2 regions of the Sporosarcina pasadenensis genome follow, and region 2 is predicted to be linked to the other one. Evidence: a T-box and tRNA genes for the amino acid it is inferred to sense, from the RefSeq annotation. Region 2 holds a T-box; the other holds one or more tRNA genes.

Region 1 (7,047 bases), on a different contig from region 2:
TCGGATGAGGCGTATTCTTCAAACCTTGTTTCCGGGTGATTGAAAATATATTCACTCACCTCTTCAAATTTCGTTTTATTTTTCACCAAGTAATCCTTCGTAAATTTACTTACCGTTGACAAGATGATTACCTCCTAAAACAATGTATGCGCTTTCTTTTCCTCGTTTAAAAACTTAAACGTGTAAACCCAACCGGCTGATTAATAATTGTTGTTACATTTAGTACTAATAAATTTTCTTGTAAATATGATGATAATTGTTTCTATCCTTCTCCACTTTTCTTCCAATATCTCTATATTAACTTGTTATAGTGAACCCATTGAATAGAACGATAATAGGAGTATACATGATTTTATTATTACTGCCTAGTACAATAATATATTGGTGAAAATAACTTTTTTTCCCTAGTAATTTATTATTAATTTAATTCTATATTCAGAATGAATAGAGTTTACACTCTTCACCCCCCAAAAAAAGATGACCGTAAACGTTGAATTACAACATTTAAGGTCATCTTCTAAGTTAAATTTCAAATGCAGCATAACTACTCTCGTCTTCGAAATCTTTCATAATGACAACTTTATCCGAAAACAATTCCACTGTATTTACGTGGCCACCTAAAATAAAGGACAGGACATTAAAGGCTTTCTCTTTTTTCTTCTTATTGAACTCTTCAAGAAATGAATCATTTATCTCGTCCTCACCGTCTGTAACAAATATAACATCCGCTTCTTTAAAACGGCTTTCATTAATTACGCTTAGTGATCTACTTAGAGGTAGGGCAAAATTCGTTCCACCACTTAGGAATATTTGTGCCAAATTCACCAAATCCGAGCTCTTTACTTTTCCTTTTTCATATTTAAAGACTTGTATATGAGTTGAAAATAAGATCAAACAAAAATCCCTTCTCTGTCTTCTAGCAATCGACATAAGGGCTAATGTAAACCCTTTAGCTTGAGTATCGTGGCTTCGCATACTACTTGACTGATCCAAGCAAAGAATGATTGGTCCTTTCCCAAGTACCTCCCTTCCCTCCTGTACATACATCATTGTCTGTCCTTCAATAAACCTACGGAGAAAGTCGTTCTTAGTTGTTGGATGCGTGTACAATCCTAGCTCTATTGGCAACAGCCGTTCAATATCGGTGCCAATTGTGACTCCACTTCTATTGACTGCCTCATTATATTTCGTCTTCTGCTTTTTACGGGCTACCTGTTTGAACCGACCTGCCCATTCCGCAATTTCTTTCATCTTTTTATTAGAAGCAATTTTTTCCGCTAATGAGATTTGGTCTCGTAAAGGAACCTTTTTCAGGTCTCCATCTCCTCTGCCCGATCTAATGCCGCCAAGTAACGATATGAGACCATCCTTCACCTGCTTTGTTTCCTGAATGGCTTGTACCATTGCTTGCGAAAAACTCTCACTGTTGATACGAAGTATCTGTTGCAATTTCTCATCAAGTTTAGTCATCAATTCTGTAAAATTCTCATCAGTTTCGTGGCTTTCACTTCTAGTCTCTTCTTGCCAATCGTGCCTTCGAAGTTGCCTATGCATTTCGAGAATTCCCTCTAACTGCTTTTGTAAGTCTTCATCGTCCTTTTTTTGCTCAGCGAGCCATTGGTTCGTCTTCTCTCCGAACTTCACCGTGCCGATAGCTGACGACAAATCATCTAAACGAGTGAAGCTGCGAAAGGTTACAAAGCTTTCTTCCGCCATGATTCTTTCCATCAGTGACTTATTAACCTCTAGATCAATGTCTACTTGTCCGGTAATTTCAGGTTTCATCTTATATAAGGATGCCCAGATGTCAGCGAGCAATGACTCGAACATCGGCAGCTCACCTTCGCCTCTTAATCTTTGTAGACCCGATGACATTTCAAAAATTTCTCTGAAACGTCTTTTATCGAATGCGTCAGTATTCAATACTGATCGATTGGCATTGTGACTTTTACGTCTCTTCACAAAGAACACTCCCTGTCACATTTTAAAAAAGGTGCTAGTGTTGGATCCCTTCTTTTCAGTTCGAGATTCAAAATACCACGGCTCTAATATTTTATTCAAGATCTCATGTTCCATCGAGGTCACTTTATCAAGTAAGGTGTCAATATCAGCATTCCGACTATGATAGTCACTTTTGAGCTTGTTCAAATCAGCCACTAAGGCTTTCATTTTTTGAGTCGCCTCCATTCCAGCCTCAGGTGTTTGGTCCTGCAGTATGGAGTAGAACACTTCATTTGCTTCATTTTGTATGGAAGAGAGAATTTGCGTAACAGCATCTTGTGCATGATTGCGAATAATGGAAGATACAGCATCTTTTTGGTCCACCGTTTCCCAAAGCACATTTTCAAGGATGACAATATCAGATACCTTCACATCCTGCCTTTGGCTTAGTAACGCCTTCGCTTGTAGTATCGATAGAGACTGTTTAAACCGCCTATCAGAAGGGCGTATCCCTTCGTCACGTAATTCATTGCGGATTTCCGAAAGTTTTTCATACACGTCGTCCGGAATTGGTACAATGTCCGTTAAAAACTGAAGTTGAAGTAATTCTTCCATCGTCATGGAAGGCATGACGAGACCCTGAGCGGTTCCCTTCATCATGGAAATAAAATTTGTTTCATCGGCAATGTAATCTAGCTCGAACCGAAGTAAGAACCTGTCGAAAAGAGCTTCCAGCCCTTCCCCTTCTTCAGGATATTCGTTTGAAGCTCCAATAACCGATAGTAAAGGAGCTTTTACTGGCGTTCCGTTATTATAAAAGATCCGTTCGTTTATAAGTGTCAGTAAACTATTCAAGATTGCCGAATTCGCTTTAAATATCTCATCCAGGAAAACAAGATTCGCTTCTGGCATTTTAGTTCTTGTGTTTCGCTTGTATATTCCTTTTTCAAGGTCTTTTAATGACAACGGTCCAAACACTTCTTCTGGTGTACTGAACCTCGTTAATAACCATTGGAAGTATTCTGTTCCTTGTACGATTTTAGCTAACTCAATTGCCAATGCAGATTTCGCAGTTCCGGCAGGTCCAATCATGAGCATATGTTGTCTCGAGAGCAGAGCGACAAGAATCCCCTCAACCTCGTTCTCCCGTTCAAAATACTTCGCATTGAGTGCCAGTCTAATTTCCTCTAACTTTGTCAAATGAGCAATGGTCATTGTATATAACTCCTTACTTTGTAATGTAATAAAATAAAGGAAATTTCCTATTCTCCTCAGAAAGATAATTTCTTTACATTACAGTTTGAAGGATACTGGGTCATTTTAATCTGTCGACGACAAAATTTTCATCATAGACAGCATAAAAAAAGCGCTTAAACGTTGGTATAATAACGTTTAAGCGCTTTTTCTTTAAGAAAGTCTTAAATCGACCGTTCAATCATCATGTTCTTTCCACTTATGTTTTTTCTCTTTTTCTTTTTCTCTTTTCTTCTTATCTTTCTCTTTTTTCTTCTCTCTCTTCTCTCTTTCCTTCTCGTCTTTCTTCTCTCTTTTTTTCCGTTCTTTCTCTTTTTTCTTCTCCTGGTTCCTTTTCTCTTTTTCTTGTTTTTGCTCTTTCTTCTTCAACTTTTCTTTCTGTTCCTCTAGCTCTTTTTGCTTTTTCGCGATTAATGGTAAATCAAATTTCTTCGTAGGTAATTCACTGATCGATTTTGATAGGACTTGCCCGAAAATTGGCGGCACTGTGAAACTACTAGTCGATGTTAAGTAATGTTCGGAATCCGTTTTATCATAGCCTAACCAAACTGCCCCCACGATGTCTGGAGTATATCCAACAAACCAATGATCCTTTGATCCATCGACACCAGTGATTGGCAGCTGAGTGGTGCCTGTTTTACCGGCAACTTCCATCCCTGATATTTGAGCTTTCTGAGCAGTACCAACTTCGACTGCACCTTGCAGCATATAGGTCATTTGCTGGGCAACTTCCGCTTCTGTAACTTCTACGGATTGTTCACGCCATTTTCCAATGACTTCGCCTTCTGAATCCTTTATTTCTACAATAGCATGGGCTTCCATCATGACCCCATCATTCGCAAATGCGGAAAAAGCTTGAGCCATTCGCAGGGGTGAAGTACCTTTGTGCAAGCCTCCTAGTGCCAGGCCAAGATTATGGTCTTGTTCTTCCAATTGGATGCCGAACCGCTCTACCGTACGCACTCCAGTTTCAATTCCGATGTTATTCAAGAGCCAGACGGGAGGGATATTATACGATTGAGTGACTGCATCGTACATTGTCACTTGCCCTCTGAATTTATGATCGAAATTTTTCGGTGAATATCCATTAATGTTAATCGGTTCGTCAACGAGCATATCCGAAATTTGATAACCTTGCTCGAGCGCTGCAGTGTATACAAGTGGTTTCAAGGTCGATCCCGGTTGTCTGACGAGCTGGGTCGCATTATTAAAACGTCCATACGTATATTCTCCCCTGCCCCCAACCAAGGCACTAATCCCACCCGTTTTAGGATTCAAGAAGACCGAACCGCTTTGAATGAGTTGATTGGGCTTACTCTCTGGAAAATAGCGATCATCTTGATAGACTTCTTCAAGGGCATCTTGGATGACGGGATTTAACTCTGTATAAATATGGAGTCCCCCAGATAGCACTTCATTTTTCGTTAGATCGTACTTGTTGACAGCCTCGTCGATAATGTAGTCAATATAATATGGATATTTGCCTTTATAATTCGGCATTGTTGAATCGGCTAACACAATTTCTTGTCCGATCGCTTCCTCGAACTCCGCTTGACTTATATACTCTTCATTTTTCATTAATGATAAAACAATGTTGCGTCGTTCCACCGACTTCTCCAAGTTTTTATAAGGAGATAAATGAGTAGGTGCTTTAATCAATCCTGCTAATGTAGCAGATTCGCTTAACGTTAATTCACTTACATCTTTGCCAAAATAGACTTCCGCGGCTCGTTGAACACCCCATGCCCCTTCGCCAAAATAGATTTGATTCAGGTAGCGTTCCATAATGTCATCTTTTGAATACGTTCGCTCAATTTTCTTCGCGATAAGCAATTCCTTGAATTTACGAGAGTATGTACGTTCCTGCGTTAAAAATACATTTTTTGAAAGCTGTTGAGTGATTGTACTTCCCCCAGCAACAACTTCACCTTTTAACGTGTTTTGAGTAAATGCCCGCGCAATCCCGAAATAATTAATCCCACCATGTTTGTAAAACTGTTGATCCTCAACAGAGATTACTGCTTCAATTAGCTCTTTTGGGATTTGGTCTAAACGTACACCTTCAATATTGGAATTCGAAATTTTACTAACAATCTCTCCGTTTTGATCGTAAATTAACGTCGGTCTCGGTTCAGGTTCTTCTAGTTTACTAACATCACTTGAGGAAATTAATAAATTCACCATGACCAAACCACAAATCGCCACTACTACCATTCCGAATAATAGGATTCGGATAGGTTTTTTTAAGGCAAACCATTTCTTCCCTCTATTTAATTGTTTTTGCTGCTTCCTACGTTCCATTCTACTCAAATGAATCCCACCTTCTTCAATCACAGATTACAGAGTTTAATAAAACAGAAAAAATCCTATCAAGTTTATAAATAACTTGATAGGATTTTTTTCTTGTATGACCCCTACGGGATTCGAACCCGTGTTACCGCCGTGAAAGGGCGGTGTCTTAACCGCTTGACCAAGGGGCCGAACTTATGGCGGAGAAGGAGGGATTCGAACCCTCGCACCGCTTACGCGATCTATGCCCTTAGCAGGGGCACCTCTTGAGCCACTTGAGTACTTCCCCAAGTTATTGGCTCCGCAGGTAGGATTCGAACCTACGACCGATCGGTTAACAGCCGATTGCTCTACCACTGAGCTACTGCGGAATGGTGGGCCTAAGTGGACTCGAACCACCGACCTCACGCTTATCAGGCGTGCGCTCTAACCAGCTGAGCTATAGGCCCATGGAGCGGGTGAAGGGAATCGAACCCTCATCATCAGCTTGGAAGGCTGAGGTTTTACCACTAAACTACACCCGCAAAGAATGGTGGCTCAGGACGGAATCGAACCGCCGACACAAGGATTTTCAGTCCTTTGCTCTACCGACTGAGCTACTGAGCCACATATATATGTAATAGTTAAGAAATGGCGGTCCCGACCGGGATCGAACCGGCGATCTCCTGCGTGACAGGCAGGCATGTTAACCGCTACACCACGGGACCATTTGGTTGCGGGGGCAGGATTTGAACCTGCGACCTTCGGGTTATGAGCCCGACGAGCTACCACTGCTCCACCCCGCGATAATGTTAGTAGTAGGAATTTTAAATCCTACGCATTCAGTTTGCTGTGGGACTTTGTTGTAATTTCCTTTTAGGAAATTACACAAATCACATTCGGTGTGATGTGATTTGCTCCACCCCGCGATAATGTTAGTAGTAGGAACTCTAAATCCTACATAATCAGTTTTCATACCATTATTGTTGTTTTTCAAAAAAATGGCGGAGGAAGAGGGATTCGAACCCCCGCGGGCTTTAACACCCCTGTCGGTTTTCAAGACCGATCCCTTCAGCCAGGCTTGGGTATTCCTCCACGAAAAACATAGTTACTGGTAATGGTGAGCCATGCAGGATTCGAACCTGCGACCCTCTGATTAAAAGTCAGATGCTCTACCGACTGAGCTAATGGCTCATAAAAATGGTGCCGGCGATAGGAGTCGAACCCACGACCTACTGATTACAAGTCAGTTGCTCTACCAACTGAGCTACACCGGCAAATCATTAGTATTAGTATGTATGGTGGAGGATGACGGGTTCGAACCGCCGACCCCCTGCTTGTAAGGCAGGTGCTCTCCCAGCTGAGCTAATCCTCCATGTTAAAAATGCAATAGACTTCGCACTACTGTGTCATCTTCACTAGTTCAGTCAGTCACGTATGCTTGAACGCTTCTTTCTTATGTAATGAAAATGGCTGGCCCGGCGACGTCCTACTCTCACAGGGGGAAGCCCCCTACTACCATCGGCGCTGAAGAGCTTAACTTCCGTGTTCGGTATGGGAACGGGTGTGACCTCTTCGCCTTCG
Region 2 (7,047 bases):
AGTTTTTGATATTATTTTTAAAGCGATAGATCTTTACTTGATACTCCTCATTATTTATATTTTAATGTCATGGGTACCTTCCACAAGGGAAACGAAGTTCGGCATCTTTTTAGGGAAAATTACTGAGCCGTATTTAGGGTTTTTCCGCAAGTTCATTCCACCTCTTGGAATGATTGATATTTCACCGATTGTTGCCATCTTTGTATTGAATTATTTGATTTCCAGAGGTGTATACGAAGTATATCGATTAATCATTACCTCACTCATGTGAGGTTTTTTCTATAAGGGACCCATGTGAAAATGGTCCCGTAAGGAGTCGTAAAAAAGTGGATTCGATCATACAACATTTTAGAAAAGACGAGCAGCCGTTCATTGAAACGGTAATCGGGTGGACGCGTGAAGTGGAGGATACATATTCTCCAAAACTCACCGGATTTCTCGATCCAAGACAGGTATTCATTTTGAGCTCCATCGTCAGGAGTTCCGGTCTTGAATTCGGGGTCCATGGCGCATTCCTTGAGCCTGAACGCCAACGGGCTTTGATTTACCCGGATTATTACGAACCGGAAGATGCTGATTTCCAAGTCTCTGTTTTTGCCATTAGGTATCCTTCGAAATTTATGACGTTGGAACATCGGGATATTTTAGGGTCACTTATGGCGCTTGGTATCGACCGTTCGAAATTCGGAGATATCCGCTTGGAGGAAGATGTCGTCCAATTCGCCGCTGCAGAGGAGATGAAAGATTATCTCACTGCCAATTTAACGTCGATCGGCAAATCGAAAGTCCGTATCGAAGAGCTCGGTTCTTCTGATGACTTGATCGTCATGGCGGAGTCGTGGAAAGAAGAGCTCCATACAATCAGTTCATTGCGCCTAGACTCTCTTGTCGCTTCTTTAGTGAATTGTCCACGACAAAAAGCTGTCGCGCTCATTCAGAATGATAAAGTGAAAGTGAATCATGTCATCCGCAATCAGCAAGCGTTCGAGGTGAATGAATCAGACATTCTTTCGATCAGAGGATCAGGCCGTTTTAAAATTATGTCGATAGAAGGAAGGACCCGAAAAGACAAAATACGGTTGTTGATTGGTAGGTTAGAATGATTTTTCAGACAACCGTCTGAAAAACTGCTGTTTTATATGAGGATGGCATGTATAATAGGGAATAGATGATTTACTCGAAAGGGAGGAACAGAAGATGGCATTGTCACCACTCGATATACATAATAAAGATTTCAGCCGCGGTTTCCGCGGTTACGACGAAGATGAAGTGAATGAGTTTCTCGAACAGATCATGAAGGATTATGAAAACGTGCTGGAAGAGAATAAAGCTTTGAAAAACAGTTTGAAGGAAACGAGAGAAAAGATTTCCCATTTCAATACGATTGAAGAGACGTTGCAGAAATCCATTTTGATTGCCCAGGAAGCAGCTGAAGATGTTAGACGCAACTCGGTCCAGGAATCGAAGCTAATTGTGAAAGAAGCGGAGAAAAATGCGGACCGTATTGTGAATGAAGCATTGTCCCGCGCTCGTAAAATTGCAATGGAAATCGAGGACTTGAAAAAACAATCGAAAGTGTTTAGAAACCGTTTTCGCATGTTGATTGAAGCCCAACTTGATATGATCAAGACAGACGACTGGGAAAAACTTTTAGAATATGAGCCGGATACAGAACATCTTGAGTCCGCTGCAGATGTAGAATGACAGGGATGCTTGACATTCCAACGCATTCACACATATAATAATGACCATATAAGCAGGAACAGGCGTTGAAAGAGAGAGTACTTTCCGAAATTCAAGCAAAGCGAGCCGGGGGCGGTGGGAGCCTGGCCTGAAACGGAAACGAAAATCACTCCAGAGCCGGATTGACGAAAATCAATCCCGGATGCACCCCGTTATGGTGTTCTGAGAGGCAGTATGATTTTATCATGCTGCAACTAGGGTGGTAACGCGAGAATAATCCCTCGTCCCTTACATAGGGACGGGGTTTTTTTATTTCCAAAGGAGGAAACAGGATGGATTACAAAGACACATTGCTCATGCCGAAAACAGAATTTCCAATGCGTGGCAACTTACCAAACAAAGAACCTGATATGCAAGCAAAATGGGAAGAAATGAACATCTACGAAAAAGTGCAAAAACGTACCGAAGGACGCCCATTCTTCGTTCTTCACGACGGACCGCCATATGCGAACGGTGATCTGCACATGGGGCATGCACTTAACAAAGTGCTGAAAGACATGATCGTTCGTCATAAATCGATGACCGGCTTCCACGCACCTTACGTGCCGGGCTGGGATACACACGGTCTTCCGATCGAGCAAGCTCTCGTCAACAAAGGCGTCAATCGTAAAGAGCTCTCCGTCGCTGAATTCAGAAAGATGTGCGAGGAATATGCTTACAGTCAAATCGACAGCCAACGTTCACAATTTAAACGTATCGGCGTACGTGGTGACTGGGAAAATCCGTATATCACATTAAAACCTGAATTTGAAGCAAGGCAAATCCAAGTATTCGGCGAGATGGCTAAGAAAGGTTATATTTACAAAGGTCTGAAGCCTGTCTACTGGTCCCCTTCAAGCGAATCAGCACTAGCTGAAGCGGAAATTGAGTACAAAGATAAAAAATCACCTTCCATCTATGTGGCATTCCCGATCAAGGACGGTCTTGGTGTTGTTGACGAGGATGTCCGAATCGTCATCTGGACGACGACTCCATGGACAATTCCCGCAAACCTTGGAATTTCGGTCCACCCGGAATTCGTATACGCTATTGTCAATGTGGAAGGAAATAAGTTCCTCATGGCGAAAGATCTCGTTGAGTTTGTTGCGAAAGAGATCGGCTGGGAATCATATGAAGTTGTTAGCGAGGTAAAAGGTTCTGATCTAGAAAGAGTAATTGCGAAGCACCCGCTATATGATCGCGATTCCCTCGTCATGCTTGGCGACCATGTTACGGCAGAAGCTGGTACTGGCTGCGTTCATACAGCGCCAGGTCATGGTGAAGATGACTTCTACGTCTCGAAACAATATGGTATCGACGCATTGTCTCCGATCAATGACCGAGGTGTCATGACTGATGAGGCTCCTGGCTTTGAAGGGTTATTTTATGAAGATGCAAATAAAGAAGTGACGAAAAAATTGGATGAAGAAGGAGCTTTGTTGAAACTTTCCTTCATCACTCACTCGTATCCACACGATTGGCGTACGAAGAAACCGGTCATTTTCCGTGCAACTGCACAATGGTTCGCATCCATCGAATCATTCCGCAGTGAATTGCTAGAAGCGATTCGCAATACGAAATTCACTCCTTCATGGGGCGAAACACGCTTGTACAATATGGTACGCGACCGTGGTGACTGGTGTATTTCACGTCAACGTGTGTGGGGAGTTCCGATTCCGGTATTTTACGCGGAAAATGGAGAAGCCATCCTTACTGATGAAACGATTGCACATGTTGCAAAACTGTTCAGGGAACATGGTTCGAATATTTGGTTTGAAAGGGACGCGAAAGACTTGCTTCCGGAAGGTTTCAAGCATGAAGGCAGTCCGAACGGCCTGTTTTCAAAAGAGACGGATATTATGGACGTCTGGTTCGATTCCGGTTCTACACATCAAGGCGTGTTAGTGGAAAGGGACGATCTCGTCTATCCGGCCGATTTGTACTTGGAAGGCTCCGACCAATATCGCGGATGGTTCAACTCATCCTTGACGACAAGTGTCGCCATCAACGGAATTGCTCCATACAAAGGGCTACTAAGCCACGGATTCACATTGGATGGGGAAGGGCGCAAAATGAGCAAGTCGCTCGGCAACGTCATCGTACCTTCAAAAGTGATGAATCAACTAGGTGCCGATATCCTTCGTCTATGGGTGTCGTCAGTCGATTATACGGCAGATGTACGGGTTTCCGATTCGAACTTCAAGCAAGTATCGGAAGTATACCGCAAGATCCGAAATACACTCCGCTTCCTGCATGGAAACGTTGCAGATTTCAATCCGGCTTCTGACCGTATCGAGTTCAATGATATGCGTCCGATTGACCAATATGTTTATGTGAAGTTGCAAGATTTAATTAATGAAGTCCTTGAAGCTTACGAGAAATACGAGTTTGCAGGCGTCTATCATGCAGTGAACAATTTCTGTACAGGCGAATTGAGCTCGTTCTATCTTGATATTGCGAAAGACGTCGTTTATATCGAAGGCGTAGATCACCCGCACCGCCGTGCGATGCAGACCGTCATGTACGATTCACTCGTCGCTCTATTGAAGCTATTGACGCCGGTCATCCCGCATACGACGGATGAACTTTGGGCATATCTAGAGCATGTCGAAGAGGAAAGCGTACAGTTGACTGACATGCCGCAAGCGGAAGACCTTGGAGATCAAGCAGAGGCACTTCGCGAGCGTTTCAGCCGTTTGATGCTTGTGCGCGACGATGTTTTGAAGGCGCTTGAAGAGGCAAGGAATGCAAAAGTGATCGGTAAATCGCTCGAAGCGAAAGTGACTGTTGCTTTGCCGGAAAAAATGGCTGGTATTTTGACAGCGGAAGATATCGATTACGCTCAATTCTTCATCGTTTCCAAATTCGAGGAAGGCGAAGAAGGTAATTTGCCATCAGAAGCCTTAAAACTCGACTCCGCAACTGTCCTTGTAGAAAAAGCGGACGGTGAAAAATGTGATCGCTGCTGGACGATTTCTGAAACTGTAGGCACAGATTCAGACCACCCAGCTCTATGCTCACGTTGTGCAAATGTTGTAAAGAAGTATTATTGATTAAATATTGGATTGGAGCGTAAGGCGGCGACTCCAGCGGGAAAAGCGCGAGCTGAAAGCCCCGCAGGAACGTAGTGACGAGGAGATTGAAGCCGTGCCCGCGGAAAGCGTCCGCCTGAAGCGGAAATCCTATTATTCATAAGCATTTTGGTAAAGGCTGTTTGCAACTGTGGCTTTGTTCCTGTTGCAACAGTCTTTTTCTTTTCCATCGAAGCGCATGCCAATTTCATGATTGGAATCATTTTGTGGTAAAATGGAACAGAAACTGTCGGACGGGGGTTTTTGGATTGATACTATATTATGGATTGGCTATTTTTTTAATATTGCTCGATCAACTGACAAAATGGCTTGTTGTACAAAACATGAATCTTGGGGAACGAATCCCTATCGCTGAACCTTATTTGGCACTCTTATCGCACCGGAATAAAGGAGCGGCATGGGGAATGCTAGAAGGGCAGATGTGGTTATTTTATATCGTCACAATAGTAGTTGTCGGAGGCATCATCTATTTTTTCCACAAAGAAGCGAAGGGCAGCAAATTATTGAGTGCCAGCCTGATGTTTTTATTGGGCGGAGCGATCGGGAACTTCATCGACCGATTATTTCGGAAAGAGGTTGTTGACTTCATTGATGTCCTCATCCCTGTCATCAATTATGACTTTCCAATATTCAACGTGGCGGACGCAGCATTGACGGTTGGCGTCGTCCTTATTATACTTTACGTCATTGTAGATGAAAAAAAGAACAAGAAAAAGGTGACATAATGGAACCGCACGAAATTGTAATAACAGAAGAACATGGAACCGGCAGAATTGATAAAGTACTATCGGAAATCAATGCAGATTGGTCCCGCACGCAAATCCAGCAATGGATGAAGGATGGGGCAGTTCTCGTAAATGAAGCAACCGTAAAATCGAACTATAAAGTGAAACCTGGGGATGTCATCCAAGTGATGGAGCCTGAACTCGAGGAGCTCGACATCGTAGCGGAAGATCTCAATCTGGAAATCGTCTATGAAGATGCGGATGTGCTTGTCGTGAACAAACCTCGCGGAATGGTTGTCCACCCAGCGCCTGGACATGCTACGGGCACTCTTGTGAACGGTTTAATGTATCAAGTGAAAGACCTTTCGGGTATAAACGGCGTCATGCGTCCAGGGATTGTCCATCGGATTGACAAAGACACTTCAGGCTTGCTCATGGTAGCCAAAAATGATCAAGCGCATGTATCGCTCGTCAATCAGCTCGTCGAGAAATCGGTAACACGCATTTACACAGCTCTCGTCCACGGCCATATCCCACATGATCAAGGCACGATCGACGCACCGATCGGAAGGGATCCGAAAGATCGACAAAGCATGACAGTTATAGACAAAGGGAAGCATGCTGTCACACACTTCAAAGTGTTGGACCGTTTCGGCGATTTTACATTGGTGGAATGCCGTCTTGAAACCGGAAGGACCCACCAAATACGGGTGCATATGAAGTACATCGGCTATCCGCTTGCGGGTGATCCGAAATATGGTCCGAAAAAGACAATCGACTTCAACGGACAAGCATTGCACGCTGGCACGATCGGCTTCAAACACCCTCGCACTGGGGAGTACTTGGAGTTTACACAGCCTTTGCCGGAAGACTTTAGAGCACTGATTGAAAAAATGCGTTCTTAAAATCGTTGACAAAGTGAAAACGGGCAACTATACTAAACAATGAAATGAATAGCGACACCTTTAAAGTCAGTCCAGAGAGGCTGGGAAGGTTGCACGGAAGTACAGTAGGATAGCTGCGCGCTATTCTTCAGTACGCTTTTTTCTGCACCTATGCCCTCCTGCCATCCTGGCAGGAGGGTTTTTATTTACAAAGAGGAGGAATTTTCATGACGGAAAAAGCTATCATTCTTGACGAGCAGGCAATATCTCGGGCGGTGACTAGAATCGCCTACGAAATTATCGAAAAGAACAAAGGAATCGACGGATGTATCCTCGTTGGCATTAAAACGAGGGGGGCTGTACTTGCGAAACGGCTTTCGGATAGAATCAAGCAAATTGAAGGAAAACCGATTTTGACAGGCGAACTGGATATTACGTTGTACAGGGATGACCTTCAACTGAAACATGAGAATAAAGAACCTCTTGTTCACCAAGTCGATATCCAACACGATGTTACGGAAAAGAAAGTAATCCTTGTCGATGATGTCCTTTTCACGGGAAGAACAGTGAGAGCGGCGATGGATGCTGTCATCGATCTAGGAAGACCAGCTGCGATACAACTAG

What was found. A T-box is a leader RNA that pairs with one kind of tRNA and senses whether it is charged. The one in region 2 lies ahead of ileS (isoleucine--tRNA ligase), so its partner is inferred to be a tRNA-Ile.
Region 1: it has a tRNA-Ile gene. The T-box ahead of ileS (isoleucine--tRNA ligase) is inferred to sense a tRNA for this amino acid. The anticodon was not compared.

The regions. Positions count from the first base shown of each region.
Region 1 is NZ_JBFEGM010000007.1:213,459-220,505, forward strand. It holds gene AB1K89_RS11775 (M20 family metallopeptidase) at 1-122, opposite strand, end outside; gene AB1K89_RS11780 (vWA domain-containing protein) at 523-1,962, opposite strand; gene AB1K89_RS11785 (AAA family ATPase) at 1,978-3,156, opposite strand; gene AB1K89_RS11790 (transglycosylase domain-containing protein) at 3,373-5,496, opposite strand; tRNA gene AB1K89_RS11795 (tRNA-Glu) at 5,604-5,675, opposite strand; tRNA gene AB1K89_RS11800 (tRNA-Ser) at 5,683-5,773, opposite strand; tRNA gene AB1K89_RS11805 (tRNA-Asn) at 5,781-5,855, opposite strand; tRNA gene AB1K89_RS11810 (tRNA-Ile) at 5,857-5,933, opposite strand; tRNA gene AB1K89_RS11815 (tRNA-Gly) at 5,935-6,008, opposite strand; tRNA gene AB1K89_RS11820 (tRNA-Phe) at 6,015-6,090, opposite strand; tRNA gene AB1K89_RS11825 (tRNA-Asp) at 6,116-6,191, opposite strand; tRNA gene AB1K89_RS11830 (tRNA-Met) at 6,195-6,269, opposite strand; tRNA gene AB1K89_RS11835 (tRNA-Ser) at 6,466-6,558, opposite strand; tRNA gene AB1K89_RS11840 (tRNA-Lys) at 6,582-6,657, opposite strand; tRNA gene AB1K89_RS11845 (tRNA-Thr) at 6,665-6,740, opposite strand; tRNA gene AB1K89_RS11850 (tRNA-Val) at 6,763-6,838, opposite strand; rRNA gene rrf (5S ribosomal RNA) at 6,940-7,047, opposite strand, start outside.
Region 2 is NZ_JBFEGM010000001.1:545,272-552,318, reverse strand. It holds gene AB1K89_RS02805 (YggT family protein) at 1-271, shown strand, start outside; gene AB1K89_RS02800 (YlmH family RNA-binding protein) at 327-1,103, shown strand; gene AB1K89_RS02795 (DivIVA domain-containing protein) at 1,198-1,704, shown strand; T-box leader at 1,761-1,975, shown strand; gene ileS (isoleucine--tRNA ligase) at 2,016-4,775, shown strand; gene lspA (signal peptidase II) at 5,063-5,539, shown strand; gene AB1K89_RS02780 (RluA family pseudouridine synthase) at 5,539-6,444, shown strand; gene pyrR (bifunctional pyr operon transcriptional regulator/uracil phosphoribosyltransferase PyrR) at 6,651-7,047, shown strand, end outside.